One region of the Eubacterium sp. AF17-7 genome, then DNA from elsewhere that is predicted to be linked to it. Evidence: a T-box and tRNA genes for the amino acid it is inferred to sense, from the RefSeq annotation. Region 1 holds a T-box; the other holds one or more tRNA genes.

What was found. The T-box of region 1 lies ahead of metG (methionine--tRNA ligase). A T-box ahead of a tRNA ligase gene usually reads a tRNA of that ligase, here a tRNA-Met.
Positions count from the first base shown of each region.
Region 2: it encodes a tRNA-Met, which carries the amino acid that the T-box ahead of metG (methionine--tRNA ligase) is inferred to sense. The anticodon was not compared.

Region 1 is NZ_QTWU01000022.1:5,269-20,905, forward strand. Features, by position in the region: gene DWW96_RS13165 (HEAT repeat domain-containing protein) at 1-385, shown strand, start outside; gene DWW96_RS13170 (RHS repeat-associated core domain-containing protein) at 723-1,445, shown strand; gene DWW96_RS13175 (hypothetical protein) at 1,447-1,821, shown strand; gene DWW96_RS13180 (HEAT repeat domain-containing protein) at 1,933-2,598, shown strand; gene DWW96_RS13185 (HEAT repeat domain-containing protein) at 2,650-3,345, shown strand; T-box leader at 3,496-3,771, shown strand; gene metG (methionine--tRNA ligase) at 3,910-5,862, shown strand; gene DWW96_RS13195 (hypothetical protein) at 5,990-6,406, shown strand; gene DWW96_RS13200 (TatD family hydrolase) at 6,887-7,675, shown strand; gene rsmA (16S rRNA (adenine(1518)-N(6)/adenine(1519)-N(6))-dimethyltransferase RsmA) at 7,692-8,555, shown strand; gene DWW96_RS13210 (TetM/TetW/TetO/TetS family tetracycline resistance ribosomal protection protein) at 8,634-11,285, shown strand; gene DWW96_RS13215 (N-acetylmuramoyl-L-alanine amidase) at 11,380-12,138, shown strand; gene DWW96_RS13220 (sortase) at 12,176-12,814, shown strand; gene DWW96_RS13225 (Cna B-type domain-containing protein) at 13,030-14,736, shown strand; gene DWW96_RS13230 (SpaA isopeptide-forming pilin-related protein) at 14,864-15,637, shown strand, end outside.
Region 2 is NZ_QTWU01000003.1:7,564-23,200, reverse strand. Features, by position in the region: gene DWW96_RS05145 (CAP domain-containing protein) at 1-123, shown strand, start outside; gene thrS (threonine--tRNA ligase) at 515-2,479, shown strand; gene DWW96_RS05135 (DUF1540 domain-containing protein) at 2,588-2,911, shown strand; gene infC (translation initiation factor IF-3) at 3,214-3,708, shown strand; gene rpmI (50S ribosomal protein L35) at 3,739-3,936, shown strand; gene rplT (50S ribosomal protein L20) at 3,959-4,315, shown strand; gene DWW96_RS05115 (ABC transporter ATP-binding protein) at 4,482-5,534, shown strand; gene DWW96_RS05110 (Gldg family protein) at 5,534-7,702, shown strand; gene DWW96_RS05105 (DUF4340 domain-containing protein) at 7,702-8,358, shown strand; tRNA gene DWW96_RS05100 (tRNA-Val) at 8,695-8,767, shown strand; tRNA gene DWW96_RS05095 (tRNA-Met) at 8,775-8,848, shown strand; gene ispF (2-C-methyl-D-erythritol 2,4-cyclodiphosphate synthase) at 9,123-9,590, shown strand; gene DWW96_RS05085 (phosphatidylglycerol lysyltransferase domain-containing protein) at 9,594-10,505, shown strand; gene DWW96_RS05080 (GNAT family N-acetyltransferase) at 10,553-11,554, shown strand; gene cysE (serine O-acetyltransferase) at 11,647-12,300, shown strand; gene cysS (cysteine--tRNA ligase) at 12,305-13,711, shown strand; gene DWW96_RS05065 (ribonuclease III domain-containing protein) at 13,696-14,148, shown strand; gene rlmB (23S rRNA (guanosine(2251)-2'-O)-methyltransferase RlmB) at 14,173-14,913, shown strand; tRNA gene DWW96_RS05055 (tRNA-Thr) at 15,084-15,156, opposite strand; gene DWW96_RS05050 (family 16 glycosylhydrolase) at 15,418-15,637, shown strand, end outside.

The DNA.
Region 1 (15,637 bases):
AAGAGGATATGCAATATTGTCATTAGGAGATATAGCGGATAAGATTAATAAAGAAGATGAATTACTAGAATATCTAGAAGACAGATTGAAACATGAAAAAGTACAATTTACAAAAATAAATATATGTACTGTTTTATATAACTTAGGTCGCAAAGAATATTTTGGCAAACTGTTATCAATGATAAACTCGAAAAAATATACAAACAGAGGTGCAGTAGTAAATTGTTTGAAATATATTGCAAATGAGAGCAATAGAGATATGATAATTAATGTGCTATTGGAGCATAAGAAAAAGGAAACAGCAATGTCGGTTATTTATACAATTAATGATGCAATTAAAGAAATAGAAGAAATGGATGAGATGGAAGAGGATAGTGATGAGTAGAAATACAAATTTTATAATGTGATATTCGTGTGCTATAGCGTTGGGAAATAGGGAATAATATTAAAACATAATCCTTAAGCATAACCATAACCAGGTGTTTCATATAGAATTTCACTTATCGGAAGGTTAATGCTTAAGGATTTTTTAGATAGGTGAAACATCGACAGTACAGAAAGAATATGATGCAAACAATCAGTTAACAAAGGTTACATGCAGAAATGGAAGTACAAGTGGAAAAATAAAGTATACACAGGAAAATACATATGATTATGACGGAAAAAGAATTTCCAAAAATGATAATGGTGCAGTAACTAACTATTTTTATCAGGGAGAAGTTGTGTTATACACAACAGATGAAAGCGAAAATATTACGAGCCATAATATAATAGGACCACAGAATAATATTATTGCGACAATACGTTGTGAAAATGAAAATGAGCATTCATATTTTTACAACAAAGATATACGTACAAGTGTATCCAATATAATAGATGAAAATGGACAAGCGATAGCAAGTTACAAATATGGAGATTATGGAAAAACAACAAAGGTCGGAAATTTAAATTTCTATAATGAAATATGCTACACATCAGGAGTATATGATGAATTAACAGGACTTTATTATTTTAATTCAAGATATTATAACCCTGATACAGCTACATTTATTACGCAGGACAGTTACAGGGGAGAAATAGATAGTTATGAAACATGGAATTTGTACGCGTATTGTGGAGGAAATCCTATTAATTATGTAGATCCGAGTGGACATTTTGTAGTAGCGATTCCATTAGTTGAATATTATTTTATAAGTGCAGTAGTATCTATTGTAGTAACAAAAGAAGCTATTGATGTTGTGTCGGCAAAAAGACATAAAACAAAAGAATACAATCCAGATCCATATGGTAGAAAAAATCAAAAGAAGCAAGGGCGAGAAAATAAAAATAAGAATAGAACAAAAGAAAACTACAAACCTAAAAACAATAAGAGGAATAATATGCCAGCTAAACCAAAAAAACATACACCAGATAGAGGTCATAATAAATATAAAGGAAGAAAATAATATGAATATATGGAATTGCGACAATTGGAAAAAAGTTTATAAAGGTAATAATATACGCAATGGTTTAAGATTGAGATTTGATGTTAATGTTGATAAAGAAGTTAAATTAGCATTAAAGGATTTTGCAAAACACTTAAGGAAAGAATATAGTTTTCCGTATAGAGTAAATGTATATGTAAAATCTAAAATGAAAATCAAGGCTATAGATGGTGAATTGGTAGATGGTACTTTTTGGGGACCCTATGATAAACTTGAAGAACCATTTATAAGAATTTCAGTAGGAGATTATTGTAAAGAAAAAATAAAAAGAGGAAGGAGGAATGTATTAATATCATATTGTCATGTTATGGCTCATGAATTGACGCACTATTTTTAATGGATAAATCAAATAAAATTAACAGAAATAGGAGAAGAGAGACAGGCTAAAGAATATGCAGATATAATTGTAGGAGATTATATATACATAAAAAACAAGGAAAAATATGATTTGTTGGAGAAGATAGAAAAAAATATAGAGGAAAGAAACTTTAATGAATATGAATTGCAAGTATTAGATAAATTATCATGGGATGAAGAAAATGGTATAAGAGAAAAAGTTGCAGAGATGTTAATTCATTCTGATACTGATAAAGGTGTAAAAATATTGTTACGATTGACTGGTGATAATGATTCATCAGTAAGAGCTGAAGCATGTGACTCATTATGTATTGGTAAAACTTTAGTGGAATATGAGACATTAAAAAAAATTGCTCAAATAGATAAAGCAGATAATGTAAGGGGCTATGCAATACGATCATTGGAAGATGTTGCACGTAGGTTACATAAAGAAAATGAACTTGTAGAATTTTTAGAAGGAAAAATAAAAAACAAGGAAAAGCCATTTATAAAAATATGTATATACACATCGTTATACGTTATTGGAAAAGAAAATTATTTATATAATTTATTGGAAATGATTAATGAAAAAAATTATATAAATAGGATTTCAGTAATAAATAGTCTGGATTATATTGCAAGTGAAAATAATAAAGATGAAATACTTAGGGTATTAAAGGAACGTAGAAGTAATGAGAATAAAAGAATTGTAATTAACTCGATAGAAGAATTAATAAACGATTTAAAAAACGACTTATTTTGGGATAGAGAACTATAAAATTACATTAACCTGTTGGAAAATATACACATTTACAGGAGGATTGAAAGAATGAAATATAAAGAAAAAATAAAAGTATTGGCACGGTTAGATGATAAAGCATATGAGGAGGAATTCGATGAAGATGATTATAGCATATTAAAGGAATTATCGTATGATAAAGAACTGACTATTAGAGCTATTGTTGCAAGAATTTTAGTCGACTCAAGTGATGAAAAAGGAGAAGAAATATTATTACGCTTAACTAATGATAAGGAATGGCTGGTAAGAACTGAAGCATGTGATTCGTTGGGCATAAGTGAATCGGTTACAACTTACAATATACTAAAAAAAATAGCAAAAAAAGATACAAGCGGTTATGTAAGAGGATACGCAATAATATCATTAGGAGATATAGCGGTTAAGATTCACAAAGAAAATGAATTAATAAAATTTTTGGAAGAAATGTTGATGCATGAAAAAACAGAATTTACCAAAATAAACATATATACTGTTTTATATAACTTAGGTCAAAAAGAATATTTTGACAAACTGTTATCAATGACAAATTCAAAAAAATATTCTAATAAATGCGCAGTAGTAAACAGTTTGAAAGATATTGCAAATGAGAGCAATAGAGATATGATAATTAGTATATTATTAGAATATAAAGAAAAGGAAACTGCAAGGTCAGTTATTTATACAATTGATGATGCAATAAAAAAAATAGAAGAAATGGATGAGATGGAAGAGGATAGTGATGAGTAGAAATACAAAAAATTCTCATTCACCGCAAAATATTTTGCGCAATGTAAAATGCGAATGTTTCATATTATGATATACGTGCACTATAGACAATTCAGCTTTCAATATTGACAAATAAACATAAAAATAATACACTCATAGTAATTGGCATAATTAAACGCAATGAAGAGAAGAGTACATGGGAATACAGTTTACAGAGAGTCTGATTAGGTGAAAGCAGACAACAGGTTGAACTATGGAAGATGGACTTGGAGCGGCATGGGCGAGCATAAAGTAAACCTGTGACGGATACACCCGTTAAAGTGAAATGAGATTTGGATATAGTTTTGTTAGTGGATTAAGAATAGTATTTGAATACAGTAATTAATGATACTAATATCTGAATAAAGTAAAGTGGTACCACGAAGTTAAAGCACTCTCGTCTTTGCATAAAGAAGAGAGTGCTTATTTTAATTTAGTACCACTACGGGCGACAGGCAACGTAATTGTACTTTCGTTGATTTTGTCAATTCCTATGAAACTATATTCGGGAGTTTTTAGAATAAATAAAAAAGGAGTTTATTTGAAATGGAAAAGAAACCATATTATTTGACAACAGCCATTGCTTACACATCAGGTAAGCCACATATTGGAAACACATACGAAGCAATCCTTGCAGACAGTATTGTACGTTACAAAAGACAGCAGGGTTATGACGTAAGATTTCAGACAGGAACAGATGAACATGGACAGAAGGTTGAATTAAAGGCAGCAGAAAAAGGTGTAACACCAAAGGAATTTGTAGATGAAGTATCAGGAGAAATCAGACGAATTTGGGATTTGGTTGGAACATCATATGATAAATTTATAAGAACAACAGACGAAGATCATGAAAAACAGGTTCAGAAGATTTTTAAGAAATTATATGATCAGGGTGATATTTACAAAGGTGAATACGAAGGAATGTATTGTACACCATGTGAATCATTCTTTACAACATCACAGTTAGTAGATGGCAAATGTCCTGACTGTGGAAGAGAATGTACACCTGCAAAAGAGGAAGCATATTTCTTTAGAATGAGCAAATATGCAGACAGATTGATTGAACACATCAATACACATCCTGAATTTATTCAGCCGGAATCAAGAAAGAATGAAATGATGAACAATTTCCTTCTTCCGGGTCTTCAGGATTTATGCGTATCAAGAACATCATTTAAATGGGGTGTTCCTGTAGACTTTGATCCAAAGCATGTTATTTATGTATGGATTGATGCGTTATCAAACTATATTACAGGACTTGGATACGATGTAGATGGAAATCACGGTGAATTATATAAGAAGTATTGGCCTGCAGACCTTCACTTAATTGGAAAAGATATCTTAAGATTCCATACAATTTACTGGCCGATTATGTTAATGGCATTAGACGTTCCACTTCCAAAGCAGATATTTGGACATCCATGGTTACTTCAGGGTGGAGAAAAAATGAGCAAGTCAAAAGGAAACATCATTTATGCTGATGACCTTGCAAGCTTATTTGGAGTAGATGCAGTAAGATATTTTGTTCTTCATGAAATGCCATTTGAAAATGACGGAACAATTACTTGGGAATTAATGGTTGAAAGAATGAATTCTGATCTTGCAAACACACTTGGAAATCTTGTAAACAGAACAATTTCAATGTCAAATAAGTATTTTGGCGGTGTTGTAAATAACGCAGGTGTTGCAGAAGAAGTTGATGAAGACTTAAAGAAAGTTGTTCTTGAAACTCAGGTTAAGGCATCTAATAAAATGGACGATTTAAGGGTTGCGGATGCAATTACTGAAATCTTTACAATGTTTAAGAGATGTAATAAATATATCGATGAAACAATGCCATGGGCTTTAGCAAAGGATGAAGCAAAGAAGGAAAGACTCGAAACAGTTCTTTACAATTTAATAGAAAGTATTACAATTGGAGCAAGTCTTTTAGAGCCATTCATGCCTGAAACATCAAAGAAGATTCTTGAACAGTTAAACACACAGGCAAGAGCATTTGATGATATGACTGAATTTGGAAAATATCCATCAGGAAATAAGGTTACAGAAAAACCTGAAATCTTATTTGCAAGATTAGACATCAAAGATGTAATGCCAAAGGTAGAAGAAATTCAGGCAAAACAGAAAGCAGAAGTAGCACCGGAAGAAAAATATCCGGAAGTTGAACCAAAAGAAGAAATCACAATTGATGATTTTGATAAAGTACAGATTCGTGTTGGTGAAGTATTAAAATGCGAGCCGGTTCCAAAGGCAAAGAAACTTTTAGTTTCACAGATTCGTATTGGAAATGAAGTACGACAGATTGTATCAGGTATTGCAAAATATTACAAACCGGAAGAAATGGTTGGAAAGAAAGTTGCAGTTATTACAAACTTAAAACCTTGTAAACTTTGTGGCGTAGAATCACAGGGAATGATTCTTGCAGCAGCAGATGATGATGGAAACCTTTCAGTAATGACATTAGACAAAGATATGCCTGCAGGAAGTGAAATCTGTTAAAATATAATAGAATAAGTTTACTGGTTGAGTTAAAGAAAATTATTAAAGTTGTTTGTTAGATTGCATTTAACGACAAAATAATATTTGTTGGAAAGTTTATTTAAGATGTATTTAAGGGGAGCAGGTTATGACAGTAAATAAATGGATTAAAAACAGAATATTTGCAATTGCCATTTTATTGTCAATTATTTTTAGCTCAGGCTATTCTTCTTATGCTGTCACAGTATTTGCAAATCAGAATGATTATGCTCATACAGAAAGTATTAAGCAGGAAGCAAAAAGAGTTAAAAGTGAATGCTTGCGCCCTGAAAAAAATGCACAAATACAGATTAAAAGAACTGTAGATGGAACTTCAAAAGAAGCAAAATCAAGAAACAGACATCAGCAACCGTTTATTTATGGAGCAATATTTTCACACAATTTATTTCCGGGAGGAGTTAGTGTAAAGAGTGTTTCAGGTTTATATACTTTTAAACGGAAGAATTACAATATAGTTTATATACACAACCAGGATGGCAAAAAGAGAATGCTGACTATTACATAGATAAAATCTTTTGTAATAGGAGGTGTGTGTTATGGCAATGAATATAGTAGCTATTATTTTAGCTGTTGTATGTGTTGCAGCAGGAGTAGCCTGCTGGTGGACACAAAGACCTGGCGATGATGAATAATAAAGTAAATTAAAAGAGACCTTTGACGGAAATTATTAAATTAAGAGGCGATGCATAATCCGGTTTAATTTAATAAAAGTACGTCAAAGGTCTTTGTATATAAGATGAAAATTATTTTAATCAGGATTGGTTTTGAAATATGATTGTAAGTGTCACAAGTGTTGCAAGCAACTCTTTATTCGAGTATAATGAGTGAGGATATGTTACGGGAAAAAGATGGATTTTATAAATATAATGTTGGGGTCAAAAGCACCTGACTTTGATGCCTACAGATTTTTTAGAGTGACACTGCAAAAGATGATTGCAAAATTATGATTATAAATTGAAGATAATCAACGAGTGGAGGAAGAATCATGATAATTGATACACACGCACATTATGATGACGAAGCATTTGATAAAGATAGAGAAAAACTATTAGATTCTATGCAAAACAGAGGAATTGAATATATTGTAAATGTGGGAGCAAGCATTGCATCATGCAAAACAACAGTTGGTCTTACAAGAAGATTCCCTAATGTATATGGGGCGCTTGGAGTTCATCCCGACGAAGTTGCAAGTCTTACAGATGAGGATTTTGACTGGTTGAAACACGCAATTTATAAGCCTAAGATTGTTGCAGTGGGAGAAATAGGACTTGATTATCATTGGAATGATAACAGAGATGAACAGATTGCCTGGTTTGAAAAGCAGATGGAACTTGCAAGAGAAGCAGAACTTCCAATAATTGTTCATAGCAGAGAGGCAGCTAAAGATACTTTAGATGTTATGAAGGCTTCAAAGGCAGAAGAAATCGGAGGAATCGTTCATTGCTTTTCGTATGAAAAAGAAATGGCACGTGAATACATTGATATGGGATTCTATTTAGGAATCGGAGGCGTAATAACATTTAAGAATGCGAGAAAATTACGTGAAGTAGTTGAATATGCCCCAATGGAAAATTTAGTATTAGAAACAGACTGCCCATATTTATCACCTGAACCGAACAGAGGAAAGAGAAATTCATCATTAAATATTCCGTATATTGTTAGTGCAATTTCTGAAATAAAGGGAATAACTCCTGACGAAGTTGTAGAGATTACAAGCAATAATGCAAAGAAAATATATGGCATCGGATTAGATGATGTAGACAGATTAATATAGAAAATGAGGAAAAATAATGGCATATTTAGGAAGCCCGAAAGCAACATTAGAAGTAATAAATAAATACGGATTTGCATTTCAAAAGAGATTCGGACAGAATTTTTTAATTGATTCTAATATATTAGAAAATATTGTAAGTGCTGCAAATATTACAAAAGAAGATTTTGTATTAGAAATTGGTCCCGGAATAGGAACAATGACACAGTATTTGTGCGAAAATGCAAGAGAAGTAGTTGCAGTGGAAATTGATAAGTCACTTATTCCGATACTTCAGGATACTTTAAGCGAATATAATAACGTAGAAGTAATTAATGAAGACGTCTTAAAAGTGGATATTAAGAAATTGGCAGAAGAAAGAAATGACGGAAAGCCAATTAAGGTTGTTGCAAATTTGCCTTATTATATAACAACTCCTATCATAATGGGATTATTTGAAAGTGGAGTGCCAATTGACAGCATTACAATTATGGTTCAAAAGGAAGTGGCAGACAGAATGAAGACGGGTCCCGGTTCAAAGGATTATGGAGCTTTATCATTAGCCGTTCAGTATTATGCAACAGCAGATATAGTATTAAAGGTTCCGGCATCATGTTTTATGCCAAAGCCAAATGTAGATTCTGCAGTTATAAAACTTACAAGACACAAAGATACTCAGGTAAAAGTAAGCAATGAGAAACTAATGTTTAAGATTATACGTGCTTCATTTAATCAGAGACGTAAAACATTGGCTAACGGATTGAAAAACTCACCGGAATTAAATTTTACAAGAGAACAGGTTACAGAGGCACTTGTTTCAATGGGCAAATCAGAAAGCGTAAGAGGTGAAGCGTTTACGCTGGAAGAATTTGCAAAATTAACAGATATACTAAACAGTAAATAATAATGAAAAATCAAGTCAGGAATGATGTGAAGAACAGAGTTCTTGACTTATTTTGATATATAGAGGAGAAACAGGCGTATGAAACAATTGATATTAGGAATTTTGGCACATGTAGATGCAGGAAAAACTACATTGTCAGAGGCTTTGTTATATACAACAGGAAACATAAGAAAATTAGGAAGAGTTGACCATAAAGATGCATTTTTGGATACATATTCCCTTGAGCGTGAGCGCGGAATTACAATATTTTCAAAGCAGGCACAGCTAAAGTGGAAAAATGAAAATGAAGAAATAAACATGACTTTGCTTGATACTCCGGGGCATGTGGATTTTTCTGCGGAAATGGAAAGAACACTACAGGTTCTTGATTATGGAATCTTAGTTGTCAGCGGAAGTGATGGAGTTCAGGGGCATACAGAAACTTTGTGGAAACTTTTAAAAAGATACAACATCCCTACATTTATATTTGTTAATAAAATGGATTTAGCTGGTAGTGATAAAAATCATATAATGGAGAATTTGAAATCAAGACTAGATACAAATTGCGTAGATTTTTCTGATTATGAGAAGTCAGATGATAATTTTCTTGAAAATGTTGCAACATGTGATGAAAATGCCCTTGAAAATTATATGGATACAGGTGAAATATCAAATGAGGAAATAACTAATCTTATTGCAGAAAGAAAGGTATTTCCATGCTTTTTTGGTTCAGCTTTAAAGCTTGATGGCATTGAACTTTTATTAAATGCAATGGCTAATCTTACTCAGAATAAAAGTTATCCGGATGAATTTGGAGCAAGGGTATATAAAATATCAAGAGACAGTCAGGGAAACAGACTTACACATATGAAGGTTACAGGCGGAGTACTTAAAGTTAAAGATGTAATCAATGATGAAAAGGTTAATCAGATTAGAATTTATTCAGGAAACAAATTTGAGACAAAAGACAGCGTAAAAGCAGGCGAAGTGTGTGCTGTAACAGGACTCGAAAATACAAGACCGGGACAGGGAATCGGAGATCAGGAAGGTGAGAGTATTCCTGTATTAGAACCTGTTTTGACTTACCAGATTATTTTGCCTGAAGGATGCGATGCTCATAATACATTTAACAAATTAAAGCAGTTAGAAGAGGAAGACCCGCAGCTTGATATTGTGTGGAATGAAAATTTGAAAGAAATTCATGCAAGACTTATGGGAGATGTTCAGATTGAAATTTTACAGAGTCTTATAAAGGAAAGATTTGATATAGATGTGACATTTGGACAGGGTAGCATTGTGTATAAGGAAACCATTAAAAATAAGGTGGAAGGAATAGGACATTTTGAACCGCTTAGACATTATGCGGAAGTACATTTGCTTCTTGAGCCGGGAGAACCGGGTAGTGGTATGGTGTTTGAAACTGCATGTAAGGAAGATGATTTGGACAAAAACTGGCAAAGATTAATACTTACTCATTTGTACGAAAAACAGCATGTGGGTGTGCTTACAGGCTCGCACATTACCGATATGAAGATAACACTTATTGGCGGCAGAGCGCACGCAAAACATACTGAAGGTGGAGATTTCAGACAGGCAACTTATAGGGCAGTGCGAAATGGATTGAAACAGGCAGAAAGTGTTTTACTTGAGCCATATTATGAATTTACATTGGAAGTGCCTACGGAAAATGTGGGCAGGGCGATGAATGACATAAGCCAGATGAAAGGGGAATTTGAGACACCGAAGACAAATGATGAGGTTACGGAGATTACAGGGTATGCACCTGTATCAACTATGAGTGGTTACATTACAACGGTAAATACTTACACAAGAGGACGAGGAAGACTATATTGCAAATTGGCGGGTTATATGCCTTGTCACAATGCGTCGGAAGTCATTATGGATATTAATTACGACAGTGAGCGAGATGTGGAAAATCCAACAGGTTCAGTATTTTGTGCTCATGGTGCAGGATTTAATGTTGAATGGCATAAAGTAAAGGATTATGCGCATGTAACAACTGATAACTTAAAGGATAATGATTATGAAGAACCAGAGAAAATTGTGCCGGTGCATCAGCCTGAACAAGGCAAAAAGTGGCAAATGGGTGCAAGTTATGCAGAAGACAAGGAATTGCAGGCGATATTTGAAAAACAGTTTGGTCCGGTTAAAAGACGTTTGGCAAATGAATCAGGATTTGGTTATACGGATAATCAGGGAAGTGGAAAGAGAACACAGAAGGAATATGTTTATAAGGAAAACAAAAATAAGAAAAATGAGAAAAAATATTTGCTTGTGGATGGTTACAATGTAATATTTGCATGGAATGAATTAAATGAACTTGCACAGGTCAATCTGGATGGGGCAAGACTTAAACTTATGGATATTATGAGTAATTATCAGGGATACAAGCAATGCGAGTTAATACTTGTATTTGATGCATACAAAGTTAAGGGAAATATAGGAGAGGTTTCAAAATACAACAATATAAATGTTGTCTATACAAAAGAAGCGGAAACGGCAGACACATATATTGAAAAAGTAACTAATGAAATCGGGAAAAAATATCAGGTTACGGTTGCAACATCAGACAGACTTGAGCAAATGATTGTGTTGAGCAGGGGAGCAGTTCGTATGTCATCAAATGAATTACTTCAGGATGTTATGGCTGTGCATGAAGCAGGCTTAAGACAATACAAATCATCTCAGAAGATAGAAAAGAATTATTTGGATGAATTGATTAATAAATAATCATATTTTAATCGCTAACTGCATATATTTGTATAAAGTCAAATATCGAATTGAATAATTCGGAAAAGAGTAAATGACGAATATAATTAATTGGATGAAAACGAGTTTTACAAATATGTACGAAATACTAAAAAGAAATATAAAAATTGAAGCGGTTATGGCATTTCTTTTGCTGATGTCGATTACTATGATTGCCTGTAATATGGAAAAAATCGTGGAAAGCGATAATAAAGAAACTAAGAAACAAGAGCATAAACCATTTAGTGGTTACACAATAGTTATTGACCCGGGGCATGGAGGAATTGACCCCGGGAAAATAGGTATAAATGATGCACTTGAAAAAAATATTAACCTATCCATAAGCCTGTACATAGAAGAAATTTTAAAAAATACAGGAGCAAAGGTTGTGCTTACAAGGGAAAGTGATACCGGACTTTATCAGGAATCGGATGGAAATAAAAAAAGGACCGATATGGAAAACCGCTGTGAAATAATAAATAAAGAGTATTTGAAAAATGAAAAAACAATAGTTGTAAGCGTTCATCAAAATAGTTTTACTTCGGAAAATGTAAAAGGAGCGCAGGTATTTTATTATCGAAATTCTGCAGGTGGTACGGAACTGGCGAAAATAATGCAGACAATATTAAACGATAATATAAATATAAACAATAAAAAAGAAATTAAGGAAAACACAAGTTATTATATGCTGTTACATACAAAATGCCCTACAATAATCGTGGAATGTGGATTCTTAAGCAATTGGGACGATGCAAATAATTTGTCGTCAGACGATTATCAAAAAAGAATGGCAGGTCTGATATGTAAAGGAATCGAAGAATATTTGAAGAAATAAATTGAAAAATGTTAAAAAAGTTGCAGGCAAAAATAAAATGAGATTAAAAAAAGGAAAAAATTTAAAAAAGCCAAAAACATTTATAGCAAAAATTACAATTGTCATAGGGTGCATTTTGCTTGGAACAGCAGGCACCCTGACAATTAAAAATACTATGGAAAATCGAAATGCAGGTATATCTTCCGAAAAAATAATCAACTATATGGAAAACAAAAAAAATGAATCTGGATATTGCGATAATAAATCTAATCTGACAGATAGTTACTCTGAATCTGATAAATTCATAGAATTTTCAGGTGAAAAATATGTAGGAATATTAATTATTCCGTCTCTAAAAATCAAACTCCCAATAAATGAAAAATGGTCATATGAACAGTTAAAGAAAACTCCGTGCGTATATAGTGGAAGTGTGGGCAACGCAGGATTTGTTTTAGCTGCACACAATTATTCAACGCATTTTGGAAAAATAAAATATTTGCGAAAAGGCGATGAAATTATATATAAATCCGCAAACGACTCCACGTTTTCCTATAAAGTAGAAAGTGTGGAAAATTTATTGCCCACACAGGTCGAAAAAGTAATAAGTACAGAATATGATTTGACCTTGTTTACATGTACATTTAATGGACAGGCAAGAGTTGTTGTGAGATGTAAAGATGTAAATATTATAAAATAAGATGTCGGATTCAAAAGCCCCACGACTTTGATGCCTATGGATTGTTCCGTGCTAGGCATTCCATCTCATAATCCCCATTCGCAAAAATCCCACTTTATGGAATTAAATTTGGAATATTTGGCAATAATGCTTCATATGATAACAAGCAGAGAAAAACAAGACAAAATCTAATTGAAAATACAATTGCCAAATATAAAAGTGGGAGAGATATGATCATGAAAAAAATAATCCAAAAAAGTAAAAAATTAATAGCAGTAGTAAGCATGTGTTTAATATGTGCTACGACATTTGCAGGCGAAGCAGTTATGCTAAATGCAGATGTGAATAACAGTCAGAAAACCGAGTCTATAGTAAATTTTGCGGCAAATGATATTCCTGTGCCGGACGCTACGATAGTATCAACTGACAAAGTATTTCCGTACAATCGACTTCAGGTCAAAGATATAGATGGAAATGCAAAAATTGTTGAGGCAGGAGAAGGAGTCAGAGCTTATCAGGATGTAAGTCGCGAAAGTATGAAAGGCGATGTATGGAATGGGACATGGAATGGAGCGATAAAAGGAATATACGCTTCATTTAGTAATAAATACAATGGGATAGCGATTCAATGTAAAGGTTCTAATCCTAATGCAAACAATTATAAGACAGATACGAACGCCGGGTGGAAAAATAAAGATTTGGATGTAGAAACAACTACAATGAATTTTAAAGTCAAATATTTTGAAGTTGGAACATACGATGGAAAGCCGGTAGGAGCTTATGCAAATATAAAAGTTACACCATTTAAAAACAGAACGTCAAAAAATGCAACAGATATAGGAAATGTGGGAGAAGGATGGAACTGGGGTAAAAATAATTATGGACCATATTCATATTATCCGACAATTCAAATAAGTAAATCGCTATATAGTGGCTGGGTATGGCAGAATGTAAAAGAATTTCATGTTGATTTGGAGTTTTATTATTTAAACACAGATGGAACATTTGGAAACAAAATTGTTCTAAATGACATAGGAACAGTTGACAGTCCGGTTGCTGATTATTACACAATAAATTCTCTTAATCCGGCGGATGTTCAGGAAGGGGAAAATCCGGCAGCATATTATGGACCGGAATATGTAGTGCCACAAAATCCGCAGAATGTAAAAGCATATGTTTATTCAGGAAAATTTTCAAATACCATTCCATGGAGCAGTAATATTGTAGAAATGTATAAAGACAGCGGAAACAGATTTGGAACACAGTATGGTTATAACGGCGGAACAAATCCGTGGAGTGGAGATATTTATGACAGCACATTTGGAGTGCCTGATAACTGGCTTCAAAATTCAGTTACAATTATGCCACAGTCAACGTCTAACGCTTTCAGTTTTACATTGGGAAATTTTATGAGGTATCCGGATAACGGAGGAGTTCCAAGAACAAATCAGGTGTGGGCATCATTTAGCACGACACCTCTTGGAAGTAAAATTGACAGACCCTTAATAGATTTAAATATATATAAAAAATGGAAAGGAACGGAGCAGATTCCGGATTCCATAGAAGTAGAAATCTATCGAACAATCAAATATAAAGATTCCACAGAAGAAAAAACAGAATATTTTAACACAGTTACAGTTAAAAAAGAAAACGGATGGAAAGAATCCGTAGAAGGGCTGCTTACAAGAGATACAATAGGAAATCAGTTTACCTATAGTGTAAAAGAAATTAGTGTTGCGGGATTTGCTTCAGAATTTACATCAAAAACAAATCAGGCTACTGCAACAAAAAATGCAAGCACAACTTATACAATAACAAACACAAAAATATATGAATTGCCGGATGCCGGTGGTATAGGTAGTGAACCGTTTGTAAAAATCGGCCTAATAATTATGTTGTGTGTCGTAAGTGTTTTAGTTGGTTGTTTGCAGAAAATAAAATAAAATTTTCTAATAGAATGATGGAAAGTAAGAATAGAATATATGAAAACTTTCTAAAGCAAAAAGCATGTACCACATTTGAATTTATAAAAACAAATGTGATTACAAATAAATAAAAAAGGAGCATTAAATGAAAAAAGTATCAAAACTTTTAGCAGTTGTAATGGCATTTTCTATTATGGTTGCATTAAATGTAGCTGTATTTGCCACAACAACAAAGACAGACGGTACAAAAGCTAATGTTGTAAATGGAGGAGAAACAGTAAAGATAAATGTTTTAACAGGAAATGAAAATGATGTGTTAAATGCATATAAAGTAGTTGAAACCATTTATGACAAAGATACAAATACAATAAACCGAAATTTTACGGCGACATTTGAACAGTTTACGGCTGCAAATACAGAATACAAAACAATGACAGTAGATGATTACGTTAAATTAAATGAAACAAAATTAAAAGAAGTGTTAGGAAAATTTGCTTTTTATGTAAGAACAAATAATGTTAACCCTGAATATGTATCTACAAACATTTCAAATGAAGAAAAAGCTGAATTTGAAGCTGTAGCAATGGGGCAGTACATTATTGTTGGAAGTGGAAACACAAACGGGGCATACATTTATCAGGCTGTTACAGCAGAGGTTGAGCCATTTGTTGAAAATGATGAATATAAAATATATGAACAGTATTCGGTAAAAATGAAGGTAAGTAAGCCTACTGTAGAAAAAGATATTATAAATGGCACTGCGACTGATGGAAACAGACAGACAGCAAGTGTAGGGGATGTTATCACATATAAATTAAGTGCAGCAGTTCCCATTTATCCGGAAGGCGCAACAGATACTACATTATATTTAGGCGATGAACTCTCAGAAGGACTTACTTTAGATTTAAATTCTATTGTA
Region 2 (15,637 bases), on a different contig from region 1:
GCGTGGATGAAATCTCCTACGCATAAGGCAAATATTATGAATGGAGAATTTGAGTATATAGGAATTGGATGTGTTAAAGTTGGGGAACATATATATTGGACACAGGAATTCTTAACAAGATAATGAAGAACAGAAAATATACGGCGTTTTATAAAAAATAAATACAAAATAAATTATAGCATTTGAAGTTGACAAAGCAACTTTAAATGCTATAATTGTGTTTGAATAAAGAAAACGTTGACGAGACGAGTAGATTAGCAGGAGGGCTACAGAGAGAAGCACTAAGGCTGGAAGTGCTTTGCGGATGGCTAATTGAAAACTACCTCTGAGTGACCCCAATCAGGTCCGGTGATTCCGTTATAATCGCAATGAGAGGCCTATGTAAAATAGACAATCAGGGTGGAACCGCGAGATATTCGTCCCTGCTTACTAATTGTAAGCAGGGCTTTTTTATTGTATTAATGAGTCTGGCTTACAAGAAATAATTATCAGATGTGTAAAGGAGAAAGTGAAAATGAAGATTACTTTAAAAGATGGCTCAGTAAGAGAGTATTCAGAACCAATGACAGTAAACGACATCGCATTTGACATTTCAGGCGGGCTTGGAAGAGCAGCATGTGCAGGAGAAATTGATGGCGAAGTTGTAGATTTAAGAACAACAGTAGACAAAGATTGTAATTTAAATATTTTAACATTTAAAGATGAAGCTGGAAAAGCTGCATACAGACACACTACATCACATGTTCTTGCAGAAGCAATTAAGAATTTGTATCCGGATGTAAAATTGGCTATTGGACCTTCTGTTGATAATGGATTCTATTATGATTTTGACAGCGAACCATTTTCAAGGGAAGATTTAGATAAAATTGAAGCTGAGATGAAAAAAATCATTAAGAAAGGTGCCAAACTTGAAAGATTTACACTTCCAAGAGAAGATGCAATCAAGTATATGGAAGACAGAAATGAGCCATATAAGGTAGAACTTATTAAAGATTTGCCGGAAGATTCAATTATATCTTTCTATAGTCAGGGTGAATTTGTTGATTTATGTGCAGGACCACATTTGATGTCAACAAAGTCAATTAAAGCATTTAAATTGACATCTTCATCAATGGCATACTGGAGAGGTGATTCTAATAAAGCAAGACTTCAGAGAATTTACGGAACAGCATTTGACAGCAAAGATGATTTAAAAGCTTATTTAGATGAACTTGAAGAAGCAAAGAACAGAGACCATAATAAACTTGGTAGGGAAATGGAACTTTTTACAACTGTAGATGTAATCGGACAGGGACTTCCATTACTTATGCCAAAGGGACAGAAGATGGTTCAGAAATTACAAAGATGGATTGAGGACCTTGAAGATAATGAATGGGGTTATGTACGTACAAAGACTCCATTAATGGCAAAGAGTGATTTGTATAAAATTTCAGGACACTGGGATCATTACAAAGAAGGAATGTTTGTATTAGGCGATGAAGAAAAAGATAAAGAAGTATTTGCACTTCGCCCAATGACATGTCCATTCCAATACTATGTATACAAAGCAAGCCAGAAGAGTTATAGAGATTTGCCATGCAGATATGGTGAAACATCTACACTTTTTAGAAATGAAGATTCAGGTGAAATGCATGGACTTACAAGAGTTCGTCAGTTTACAATTTCAGAAGGTCATCTTATTGTAAGACCTGACCAGATGGTTAAAGAATTTAAGGATTGTATAGCATTAGCTCAGTACTGTTTACAGACTTTAGGATTAGAAGAAGATGTAACATATCATCTTTCAAAATGGGATCCTGAAAATAAAGAAAAATATATCGGAGAACCTGAAGTATGGAATGAAACAGAACAGGATATTAGAAATGTTTTAAATGAATTAAATATCCCATTTGTAGAAGATGTTGGTGAAGCAGCGTTTTACGGACCAAAGGTAGATATCAATGCAAAGAATGTATATGGAAAAGAAGATACAATGATTACAATTCAGTGGGATGCTTTATTAGCTGAACAGTTTGATATGTATTACATTGATGAAAATGGAGATAAGGTAAGACCATATATCATCCATAGAACATCTATCGGATGCTATGAAAGAACACTTGCATGGTTAATTGAAAAATATGCAGGCAAGTTTCCAACATGGTTATGTCCTGAACAGGTAAGAGTTTTACCAATTTCAGATAAATATGTTGACTATGCAGAAAAAGTAGCTGCAGAACTCAAGAAAAACGGAATTGATGTTACTGTTGATGGAAGATCAGAAAAGATTGGATATAAGATTAGAGAAGCACGTTTAGACAAACTTCCTTATATGCTTGTTGTAGGACAACAGGAAGAGGCTGATGGAACAGTATCTGTAAGAAGCAGATTTGCAGGTGATGAAGGAATTAAGAAATTAGATGAATTTATTGATGCAATTTGCAAAGAAATCAGAACAAAAGAAATCAGAAAAGAAATTCCATTAGAAGAGAGAAAATAATACTGATTTAAAAATTTTGTTTATTAAATAAAATGCATAAAAAAAGAACAATTGAAGAAAATAAGCATATCGGAAAATTTCCGAAATATATAATTGGAGGACGAAGATATGCCTATTTTAAATTGTTCAGTTCAAAATTGCTATTATAACAAAGAAAAGAAGTGCTGTCTTGATGGAATAAGAGTGGAAGGAAGCACAGCAGATACTGTTAACTCAACAGCCTGTGGAAGTTTTAAGGAACAGGGTGAAGGAAGCTATACAAGTGATTGTCATTGTGGAATGTCACCGGAAACAAAATTACAGGTGCAGTGCGAAGCAGTTAAATGTACATTTAATGGTGATAAAAAATGTTGCGCAGATCGTATAGGAATTGAAGGTAATGGTGCAAAGCATTATACTGAAACAGCCTGTGGAACATTTAAGCCTGAATAAAATGTAAAATGATAAATTAAAAAAGGTATTTCAAAATAGTGATTTAAGGACGGATAAGTGAATTTATCTGCCTGATTAAAGCTTGAAGAAAACAAAAAAACATAAATCAAAAAAATGTGTTGACATATGTATTGCAAGATGGTAATATATATGTCGATGTATAAAACAAAGCAGAGTATCCACTCTCACCCAGACACATAGAGGTGATTCGAGGTTAACATTTAATTCATTTGATTTGAGTTTTTAGTGGATAGTCTGACTATCCACTTTTTTTATGGAGGTGCAATACCATTAGCGAGTTAATGATTAATGAACAGATTAGGGACAAAGAAATAAGGCTCATTGGTTCAGATGGAGAACAGCTTGGAATTATGTCTTCAAGAGAAGCATTGAAGAAGGCTGAAGAAGCTGAATTAGATTTAATTAAGATTGCCCCAAAGGCTCAGCCACCTGTTTGCAAGATTATGGATTACGGAAAGTATAGATATGAATTGCAGAAGAAGGAAAAGGAAGCCAAGAAAAAACAAAAGTCAGTAGAAATTAAGGAAATCAGATTATCTCCTAACGTTGAGATTAATGATTTGAAGACAAAGGCTAATAATGCAAGAAAGTTCTTAGAAAAGGGTGACAAAGTTAAAGTAACTCTTAGATTCAGAGGACGTGAGATGGCTCATATTAGTAGTAGTGCGCATGTTTTAGATGACTTTGCTAAGTTATTAGAAGATATATCAGTAATAAGCAAAAAAGCTAAACTTGAAGGTAGAAACATGACAATGTTTCTCGAACAAAAGCGATAGGCTAGAGTTTAAATTAAGGAGGAATATAAAATGCCAAAAATCAAGACAAGCAGAGCAGCTGCAAAACGTTTTAAAGTTACAGGAACAGGTAAACTTAAAAGAAACAAAGCTTATAAGTCACATATTTTAACAAAGAAATCAACTAAGAGAAAGAGAAATCTTAGAAAAGCAACAGTTACTGATGCTACAAACGTAAAAAATATGAAGAAGATTTTACCTTATTTATAATTCTGAGTAGGAGGAAATTATCATGGCAAGAATTAAAGGCGGAATGAACGCTAGAAAAAAACATAATAGAGTATTAAAGCTCGCTAAGGGTTACAGAGGAGCAAGATCAAAACAGTATAGAGTAGCAAAGCAGTCAGTAATGAGAGCTTTGACTTCAGCTTATGCTGGTAGAAAGCAGAAAAAGAGACAGTTCAGACAGTTATGGATTGCAAGAATTAACGCTGCAGCTAGAATGAATGGTCTTTCATACAGCAAATTTATGTATGGTCTTAAATTAGCAGGTGTTGAAATGAACAGAAAGATGTTAGCTGAAATGGCAGTTAACGATGCTGAAGGATTTACTAAATTAGTAGAAGTTGCTAAAGCAAAATTAGCATAATTTTAATATATTTAATACTTATAAAAAAGCAGTGAGTTATTCTCACTGCTTTTTTATTTTCACAAAAGAATCACAATTTGAACGAAATAACGTCACAATTGAAACATAGAATATACAAGAAAGTTATTGTAACGATACAATGCAATAAAATAGTAGGAGGAAAGACATGAGTATTGTAGAGATAAACAATCTTGTTAAAAAATATGGAGATAACGTTGCAGTTAATGATTTGAGTCTTAATATTGATTCAAAAGGTGTCTATGGATTTTTAGGACCAAATGGTGCAGGAAAATCTACGACAATGAACGTATTAACAGGGTATATAGGTGCAACATCAGGAACTGTTATAATTAATGGATATGACATTTTTAAAGAGCCTGAGGAGGCAAAAAAGAATGTTGGCTATTTGCCGGAGATTCCACCCCTTTATCAGGATATGACTGTATATGAATACTTGGAATTTGTATCTAAGATAAAGAAAATAAAGAAGGAAGAAAGAAAGGCTTGCATAGAACAGTCTTTGGAAATGACAAGAACGACAGAAGTTAGAGAACGACTTATTAGGAATTTGTCAAAAGGATATAAGCAAAGAGTAGGAATTGCGCAGGCAATTATGGGAATGCCTGACCTTATTATTTTAGACGAGCCAACAGTAGGTCTTGATCCAAAACAGATAATAGAAATTAGAGATTTGATTAGAAATTTAGGAAAAGAGCATACTGTAATTTTGAGCTCGCATATTTTGACTGAAATAAGTGAAGTATGTGAGAATATATTTATTATTTCTCAGGGCAAACTTGTGGCTTCAGGTAGGGAAGAAGAATTAATTGAAGAACTTGCAGGAGAAAACAGAATTGAGGCTATTATTAAAGGTGATGCGAATGAAATAGAAAATATACTTGATAAATTTGGATGCAAACATTCAATTGAAACTTTAGATGATGAAAAATGTAAAGCACAGATAGTGACATCACGTGATATTGATATAAGAGAAGGATTGTTCTTCGCATTGGCAGAAAAGAAAATGCCGTTATTAGAACTTAAGTTTAAGACTAAATCTCTTGAAGATTTATTTATTGAACTTACGACTGAATATAAGGCACAGCCAAAGAAAAAAGGTCTTAAGTTTAAAAAGAAAAATTCAGAAAAATTGGATGATAAAAACTTAGCAGATAATTTAAAAAATGAAGAAAAAGAAGTGCAGGAGGTAGAAAAATAATGCTAGCAATATATGAAAAGGAACTTAAATCATATTTTACTTCAGTAATTGCCTGCCTGTTTATAGCAGTTACAACATTTATAGCAGGTATATTCTTTATCTATTATAATCTTACATATGGCTATACACAAATGTATGCTGCATATAATGCATTACTAATTTTAGTATTTACAATACCAATTCTTACAATGAAAATTGTTGCAGATGAACGAAGACTTAAAACGGACCAGCTGATTTTGACATCTCCTATTTCAGTTGGAAAAACAGTTGTAGGTAAGTTTTTGGCGTTGGTTACAATATATTTGATACCTGTTTTAATAATGTGTGTATATCCACTTATTTTATCCAGATTTGGCGAAGTGTCATTTAGATTGGCATACACAAATATATTAGGATTATTTTTATATGGCTGTGCATTTATTGCAATAGGTGTATTTATTTCATCCATAACGGAAAGCCAGGTTATATCGGCCATTTTAAGCATAGTAATTTTATTTATGGGTTACATGATGAACTCCTTAGAAAATATGATTTCATCTTCAGGAAATGTACTTACAAAAATACTTGGCGCATTTGATTTGTTGTCACCTGTAGATGAATTTATGAGTGGTGTAATTTCTCTTTTTGGAGTAGTTTATTATCTGACAATTATTGTTTTGTTCCTATTCCTCACTTGTCAATCAATACAAAAAAGAAGATGGAACGTATCTAAGGCAACTATTTCAACAGGTGTATTTAGCACGGGATTTATCGCTGTAGCAATCGTAGTAGCAGTATTTGTAAATCTTGTTGCAGGTAAGGTTACAGATAAATCTTCATGGGCAAGCATAGACATGACAGCATCTAAGTTGTATTCAATAACAGATGATACAAAGAAAATGTTGAAGAAAATAAATGATGACGTTGTTATCTATGTTATGGCAGCTAAAGATGGCAGTGATGATACAATAAAGAAAACATTAAAAAATTACGAAAATAGCTCAAAGCATATAAGTGTTGAATATAAAGATACAAAATTAAATCCTTATTTTTACGCAGATTATACAGATTCAGCACCTACATCAAATAGTTTAATTGTTGTAAATAAAAAGACAAATAAGTCAAAGGTTGTAGATTACAATAACATTTATGAAGCAGATACAAGTTCATATTACACTACAGGCTCCACATCTTACACAGGATATGACTGTGAAGGTCAGTTAGACAGTGCTATATCATATGTGTTATCAGATAAGAATCCGGTTGTTTATCAGATAACAGGACATGATGAAATTGGAATGGGCTCGAAGTTTTCAGATGCAATTTCTAAAATGAATTGTGATGTTGAAGAAATAAAATTAGCAAGTATGGACAGTTTATCAGTTGATGATTGCGAAATGATAATGATTTTAGGACCTACAAAGGATTATTCTAAAGATGAGACACAGAAAGTTATTGATTATTTAAATGCCGGAGGAAAAGCAATTATTGCATGTGAGGCTTACAAGAGCGCACAGACAGATAAACCAAATTTTGAATCGATATTAGAAGCATTTGGAGTGAAAGTTGTTGAAGGTGTTATAGCTGAAAATGATACAGATTTCTACTCAAATCAGTACGGACCATTCTTTACATTTGCAAACGGCTCAGGAAGTTTTGCGTCAGGAATAGATAACTATATAATTGCTCCATATGCAAAAGGATTACAACAGGTAAATAAAGATGACTCTTCAATAACATATACATCTTTAGCAACAACATCAAAAGCAGTATCAAAAACACATTTGAAAAGTGCAAAAAAATATACTAAAGAAGATGGAGATGTTGAAGGAACATTTGATTTAGGAGCACAAATAAAGAAGAGTGTAACAAGCGAAAATGAAAATGGAGAAAGCACAACTACAGAAACCAACATTTTGGCGTTAAGTTCAGTTTATATGTTAGATGACAATATGAATGAACTTGTTGCAGACGCAAACCTTGAAATGTTCAATAATGCTTTAAGTGAGTATATTAATACAGATGATTCTGTAGAGACTTTGTCAATTCCTTCAAAGAGCCTCCAGGCTTCTCAGTTGACAATTACAGCATCAGTTTCAAGACTTGTAGGAATAATTGTTGCAGTTGTTCTTCCTATAGCTATTTTAGTTGCGGGAATCGTAATTTGGACTAGAAGGAGAAAGAGATAATGAATAAACAGAAAAAACAATTTGTTGTAGTAGTTATTTTGATGGCAGTATGTATCATTGGTTATTTTGGCGTTGGTAAATTTTATAAAAATCAGGAAGAAAAAGAATCTGAAAATAAAGAGGCAACTGCAATAACGGCATTTGAGTTAAAAGATTATGAAAAAATAACAGCTTTTAACTATATAGCAAATGGCACATCGATTACATTAACAAAAGATAGCGATGGAAAATGGCATGATTCAAGCGATGCATCAGTAAATATAAGCAAAGATTCAGTTGAAACGGATATGCTTGCAAAACTTGTGTCAGTAACTGCAGATGAAAAAATTGCTAAAAAGGACGACATATCTCAATATGGATTTACCATAGATGATAATGGAAATGTAATTGCAGAGACAAATACAATAGCGCTTACAGACGAGGATAACACAACGTATACATTGTATATTGGAAAAGAAAATCCTTATGATACAAGTAAATATTATATGATGGTTGAAGGTGATGATAATATTTATTTGGTTGACTCAGATATTCAAACGGCATTTTCGAAGAATGTATCAGATATAACTGAGACAACAACAGAAGCTGCGACACAAGAGAGCACAGAAGCACAGACAGAAGAAATAACTGATGAGGCTGAAGCGAGAACAAATTAGTAAGAAATAGTAAAATATTGAAAAATGTAAACATAGAACTGTGAAGACAGAACAAATAAATGGTTTTATGATTATCCCAAAAGTTGATTTATAATAATTAAATATAAATCAACTTTTGGGTATTATAATGATAAAGCAAGGGTGAAATTATAAAGATAGTTAAATTTAATTGATGTTAATTAATAAAAAATGATGAATAGAAAAGGTAAATTCAATCTTGTAAGAGTGAATTACACTACAAATTAAACTACTAGTTAAAAAAATTAAAAAAAATGAAAAAAGTTGTTGACAAAAGTTGCACAAATGGTTATATTAATAAAGCAGTTTGATTGCAACGGGATCTTAGCTCAGCTGGGAGAGCACCTGCCTTACAAGCAGGGGGTCACAGGTTCGAGCCCTGTAGGTCCCATTTATATGGCGAAGTAGCTCAGTTGGCTAGAGCACACGGTTCATACCCGTGGTGTCGAGGGTTCGAATCCCCCCTTCGCTACTTAAGAAGGTTCTGATTAAGGAAACCTTCTTTTTTTTCGTTTATTTAGAAGGTTTATGAAATTTATAAGAAAAAATTGAGCATTGATTATTTGTTACAAAACTTGTAATCTTTGTAGATAAAAATACATGAATAGTGTTATACTAAAAAATATGTGTCAGAGAGTGTATAAATATAGTATTTTAATTAACAAGTCGTATATCGACTGAGATATAGAAAAATGCTATAATATATATTTGAATTAATTTGTTGTATTTATTAAAGGAAATAGATTATGAGAATTGGAATGGGATATGATGTTCATAGATTAGGAAAAGAGAGAAAATTAATTTTGGGTGGAGTTACAATTCCGTATGAATATGGATTGATTGGTCACTCAGATGCTGATGTTGTTGTTCATGCTATTATGGACGCACTTCTTGGTGCAGCTGCACTTGGAGATATCGGAAAACATTTTCCTGACAATGATGAACAATATAAAGATATATCGAGTATTATATTATTAGAACACGTAGGAAAATTGTTAAAAGATAACAATTATACAATTGGAAATATTGATGCAACAATTATTGCACAAAAACCAAAACTTGCTCCATATAGAGAACAGATGGTAAAAAACGTAGCGAAAGCTTTAAATATAAACGAAAATCAGGTTTGTATTAAAGCAACGACAGAGGAAGGATTAGGATTTACAGGAGAAGGCTTGGGAATTTCATCTCAGGCGATTGCACTGCTTAATTAAGTTATGAAGGATGTAGAATTAAAAGATATTAGAATTGAAGATTACAATAAGTTACAGAAATATTATTTAATGAGAAGGCCAGAGACGGCAGACAGTAATTTGTTGGATTTATATATGTGGACTGATTGTTATCCAACACAATATTTTTGTAATGAAAAAGGTGTGATGTGGGTAGCAAAAAGCGAAGATAATAAATATTATTCTTCAGTTCCATGTTGCAGGAACGAAGATTTAAAAGAGTGCTTTTATGATACTCAAAAATACTTTAATGAAGTTTTAAATAAGAAGCTTGTTATGTATGTAGTTGATAAAGAAGCAGTTGATATTCTTAATTTGCCGGAAGATAAGTATACTGTAATTCCTGATAGAACTTATTATGATTATGTATATGATGCTCAAAAATTACAGACATTAAGTGGTAGAAAATATCATAAAAAAAAGAATCATTACAATGCATTTTGTAGGGAATATGAAGGAAGATATGAATTTAAACTGTTAGATAGTACGCATCATGATGAGATAATGGATTATTTGGAAAATTGGAAACAGCATAAAGAGCATACAGAAGAAAAAGAATTTATAGATTTTGAAGCAATTGGAATCAAATATCTTTTAGAACATGAAAATGTATTTGATTATAAAATTGGCTCAGTTTATATAGATGATAAATTAGAAGCGTTTACTATTGGAAATTACTACAAACAGGAAGATATGGTTTATATTCCTGTGGAAAAAGCTAATCCAAACATTCGTGGTTTATATACTTTTATATGTAGCGAGTTCTTAAAAGTAGCATTTCCAAATGCAGCAAAAGAAAACAGAGAAGACGATATGGGATTAGAAGGACTAAGAAAGTCAAAATTGTCATATAATCCAATATATATGGTTGAAAAATATACAATAATTCAAAAATAGTTTCTAATTGTTCGATTAGAAATTGTTTGAATATCAGGAGATGGAACATGATTAGATATTTAGAAAAAAACGAAAAACTGAATATCCGAAGTATTTATGAACAATGCTTTCAAGATAGTAAGGAATATACGGATTACTATATGAATAATTGTCTTAAGAATAATTTTGTTGCAGTTGATGAAGAGGACGGAGAAATTATTGGTGCAGTACATTTGATACCAAAGACTGTAACAACAGGTAAGCTTAAAACTAATGTATTTTATATATACGGTGTATCAACATTAGAAAAATACAGAAGAAAAGGTGTAATGAAATCAATATTCAAGTATATTCTTAGTGATATGTATGAAGATATGGAGGCATTCACATATTTGATTCCATCAGATGAGACAAACGCCATGATTTATAGAAAACTAGGCTTTGAGTATGTAATGGATAAAGAACTACAGAAAAAGGAAGAAGCAAGGAAAAAACCTAGCCATTCACTTATTCTTAGAAAGGCAGAGCCTTCTGATTTCCCAAGATTAGCAATTTTTGCTGAGTCGGCAATGGAAGAAAGGTATGATGTGTCTTTGACTAAAAATAGAGATTATTTTAAAAAAATGAATGATTTATTAGAAGTTGAGGATGGCAGAATCGAAATTTATGTTGAGAATAAGGTTGTTGTAGGATATCGAATAGTTGTAGATGATGAAGCAATTGAGGAAGTTCTTGACAATGAAACACAAAGTATGACATGGTTGCTAAATGAAAAAAAGCCATATGCCATGGCAAGAATTATAAATTTAAGAAAAACACTAAGACTTATAGGAATGAGAGGAGTAGGACAGTTTGTGATAGAAATTGAGGATTCAGTCCTTCCGGGAAATAATGGAAGATTTAAAATTTCCTATGAGCATACAAATATAAAAATGGAGCCAACAACTGAAGAAGCAGAGTTTCATGTTACAATTGGACAGTTGACACAACATGTATTTGGTTATAAATTAATTGATGGATTGCCTGAAGTCTGTATGAAGCACGGATTTTTTATTAATGATTATGTATAGAAATTATCATTACAAGTGTGTATAATCTATGTTGATATCTATGAATATAGGTTATTGATATTTATAGAAGGAAGTAAAAAGAGGGATTTAAAATGGGATTCATTCAATATTATAAAGAGCAGGTGGAAGTAATTAAGGATAGAGACCCTGCAATTAAAACAAATTTAGAAGCATTGTTATACCCAAGTTTTTGGGCAATATATAAATATAGAAAAGCTCATAAGTTATATGAAAAAGGACACGTATTTCGTGCAAGAATGATATCACAAAGAGCTGCAAGAAAGACTGGAATAGAAATTCATCCTGCAGCACAGATTGGTAAAGGATTATTTATTGACCATGGTCATGGAGTTGTTATTGGTGAGACAACAATAATAGGAGATAACGTAACTTTGTACCAGGGTGTTACATTAGGTGGTTCAGGAAAGGAAAAAGGTAAAAGGCATCCAACTTTGCAGGATAATGTAATGGTTGGAGCGGGAGCTAAAGTATTAGGCTCATTTACAATTGGAGAAAATTCTAAAATTGGAGCAGGTTCTGTTGTTTTAGAAGAAGTGCCTCCGAATTCAGTAGTTGTAGGTGTACCGGGTGAAATTGTAAAACAGGATAATGTAAGAATGCCAAGGCTCGATTTGGATCAGGTTAATATGCCAAATCCTGTTCAGTTGGAAATAAAACAACTTAAAAAAGAAAATCTCGAATTAAAAGAAATAATGATGAAACTAGCAAATCATATTAAGGAGTAATAAGATGCAAATATACAATACGCTGACGAAGAAAAAAGAAATATTTAAACCGATAGACGAAAAACAGGTAGGAATGTATACATGTGGGCCTACAGTTTATCATTATGCACATATTGGAAACTTAAGAAGTTACATAATGGAAGATGTTCTTGAAAAAGAATTAAGATACGAAGGATATAATGTAAAAAGAGTCATGAACATTACTGATGTAGGTCATTTGTCAAGTGATGCCGACACAGGTGAGGATAAGATGCTTAAAGGAGCAAAAAGAGAACATAAGACAGTTCTTGAAATTGCAAAGTTTTATACAGATGCTTTCTTTAGCGATTGTAATAAATTAAACATCAAAAGACCTGATGTAGTTGAACCAGCAACAAATTGTATAGATGAATTTATTAAAATGATTTCCGGATTGTTAGAAAAAGGATATGCATATATCGCAGGTGGAAATGTATACTTTGATACATCAAAATTGGACAAATACTATACTTTGTCAAGCCATAATGAAGATGACTTGATGGTTGGTGTAAGAGATGATGTTGATGTTGATGAAAATAAAAGAAACAAGACTGATTTTGTATTGTGGTTTACCAAGTCAAAGTTTGACGATCAGGAATTAAAATGGGATAGCCCATGGGGAGTAGGATATCCGGGATGGCATATTGAATGCTCATGCATAAGTATGAAGCATTTAGGTGAAAATTTAGATTTGCATTGCGGAGGAATTGATAACATTTTCCCTCATCATACGAACGAAATTGCACAGAGTGAAGCATATATTGGACATAAATGGTGTAATTACTGGTTCCATGTTCATCATTTAAATGATAAGCAAGGTAAAATGAGTAAATCAAAAGGTGATTTTCTTACAGTATCTCTTTTAGAGGAAAAAGGATATAATCCACTTGTGTACAGAATGTTTTGTTTACAGTCTCATTACAGAAAACCATTGCAATTTTCGTATGAAGTATTAGATTCAGTTGCTGCAGGATATAAGAAATTAAAGAATAGAATTGCTAAATTAGACAAAGAAGGAACTGTTAATGAGGCAAAGGCAGCTGAATATAAAAAGAAATTTATAGAAATAGTTGGAAACGATTTAAATACAGCATCAGGTATTACTTTAATTTATGACTTATTAAAAGATGATGTAAATGATGCAACAAAGAGATACATTATTGAAGATTTTGATAAAGTATTATCTTTGGATTTATTGGAAAATGAAAATACACAGGAAAGTTCAGATGTAGATTCTGAAATGGAACAGTATATTAAAGAAAGGATTTTAAAACGAGCTGAAGCTAAGAAGGCAAAAGATTTTGCAACAGCAGATGCTATAAGAGAAGAACTTGCAGCTAAAGGAATTGTTTTGAAAGATACAAGAGAAGGAACAACATGGACAAAAGCGTAAATAATAACGACATTTTTAAAAGCATAAAAGAATCCATGGGATTAAAAGAAATTAATATAGTTGATTATTCACCTTTGACATTGGCTTACATTGGGGATGGAATTTATGAAATTGTAATCAGAACAATGATAGTTGATGAAGCAAACAGGCAGGTTAACAAAATTCATAAAGCAGCTGCAGATTTAGTAAAAGCTAAAACCCAATCAGATATGATACTTAGTCTTTATGAAGATTTGACTGAAGATGAGGCTCGTGTTTATAAGCGTGGAAGAAATGCTAAAGCTATAACAAGGGCAAAGAATGCATCAATGGGTGATTACAGAAGAGCAACAGGTTTTGAGGCTGTAATGGGATATTTATATTTGACTGAGCAGTCTGAAAGAATGATGGAACTTATAAAAAAAGGATTAAACAATATTAAAGAGGGTAAGGAATAAGCTTTAAGATTAAGAGGAAATAGAATGAGATATAGCGAGTTGACTTTAGAAGGACGTAATGCTGTAATTGAGGCGTTCCGTGCGGGAAAAACAATCGATAAATTGTTTGTATTAGAGCATTGTCAGGAAGGCTCGATGAACACAATTATCAGAGAAGCTAAGAAAAAAGATACAATTATAAATTATGTTAAAAAAGAACGTCTGGATCAAATGTCTGAAACAGGAAAACATCAGGGAGTAATAGCGTATGTAGCTGCATATGATTATGCTACAGTTGATGATATTCTTGAAAGGGCAAGAGAGAAAGATGAACAGCCTTTCATTATAGTTTTAGACAATATTGAAGACCCACATAATTTAGGGGCGATAATAAGAACTGCTAATTTAGCAGGTGCACATGGAGTTATTATATCAAAACACAGAGCAGCAGGGTTAACAGCAACAGTTGCAAAGGCTTCAGCAGGTGCAATAAACTATACTCCTGTAGCAAAGGTTACTAATATAGCAAAAACAATTGAAAAACTTAAAGACCAAGGATTATGGTTTGTATGCGCTGACATGGGTGGAACAAGAATGTATGACCTTGATTTGAAAGGACCTATAGGTCTTGTTATAGGAAATGAGGGAGAAGGAGTAAGTAGACTTGTAAAAGAAAAATGCGACTTTATTGCTTCAGTGCCTATGTTTGGAGATATAGATTCCCTTAATGCTAGCGTTGCTACAGGTGTTTTAGCATATGAAATTGTAAGACAGAGAATGCTATAATATATTAAATGCTTTGTTTGATAGACAGAGAAGACTATAATGAATGAAATTCTGATAGAAAGATGATTATATAGTTTTAATTTTTTTAAAGTGTAATTAAAATTTAGCATTAAGTATTAAATAGAAAAAATAAGAATCAGCAAATCAGATGCTGATTCTTATTTTTTAGAAGCTCCCGACGGGACTTGAACCCGAGACCTCTACCTTACCAAGGTAGCGCTCTACCGACTGAGCTACGGGGGCTTAATTAGTTTAACTTAAATGATAATAACATAAAGATAGTAAATAGACAATAGAAAAAAGTAAATGTAATTTATTTGATTGTACAAATTGTATTGCTTAATTGAAATGTTAACGATTAAAAAAATAAAATAATTGTGCAAAATTCATAAAAAAACATTGCAATATTGAAAAAGATTGTGCAAAATGATAAACTATATACAATTGGAAATTGGGGAATGATTATAATGAGCTATATGATGTGTTTGAAGGAGGACTTTTTTAATGAGAAAATTATCTAAGAAAATACTTTCTTTGTATGCAAAGAAAGCAATTATTGGCTTAGCATCAGTTGCGATGGTTGCGACTATGTCGTTGAGTACAATAAATGTGTCACCGGTTAAGGGAGCGACAACTTCATCAACGTTAGTATGGAGTGATGAATTTAATGGGAATTCTATTGACGCTTCAAAATGGGGATTTGAAATAGGAACAGGTTCAAATG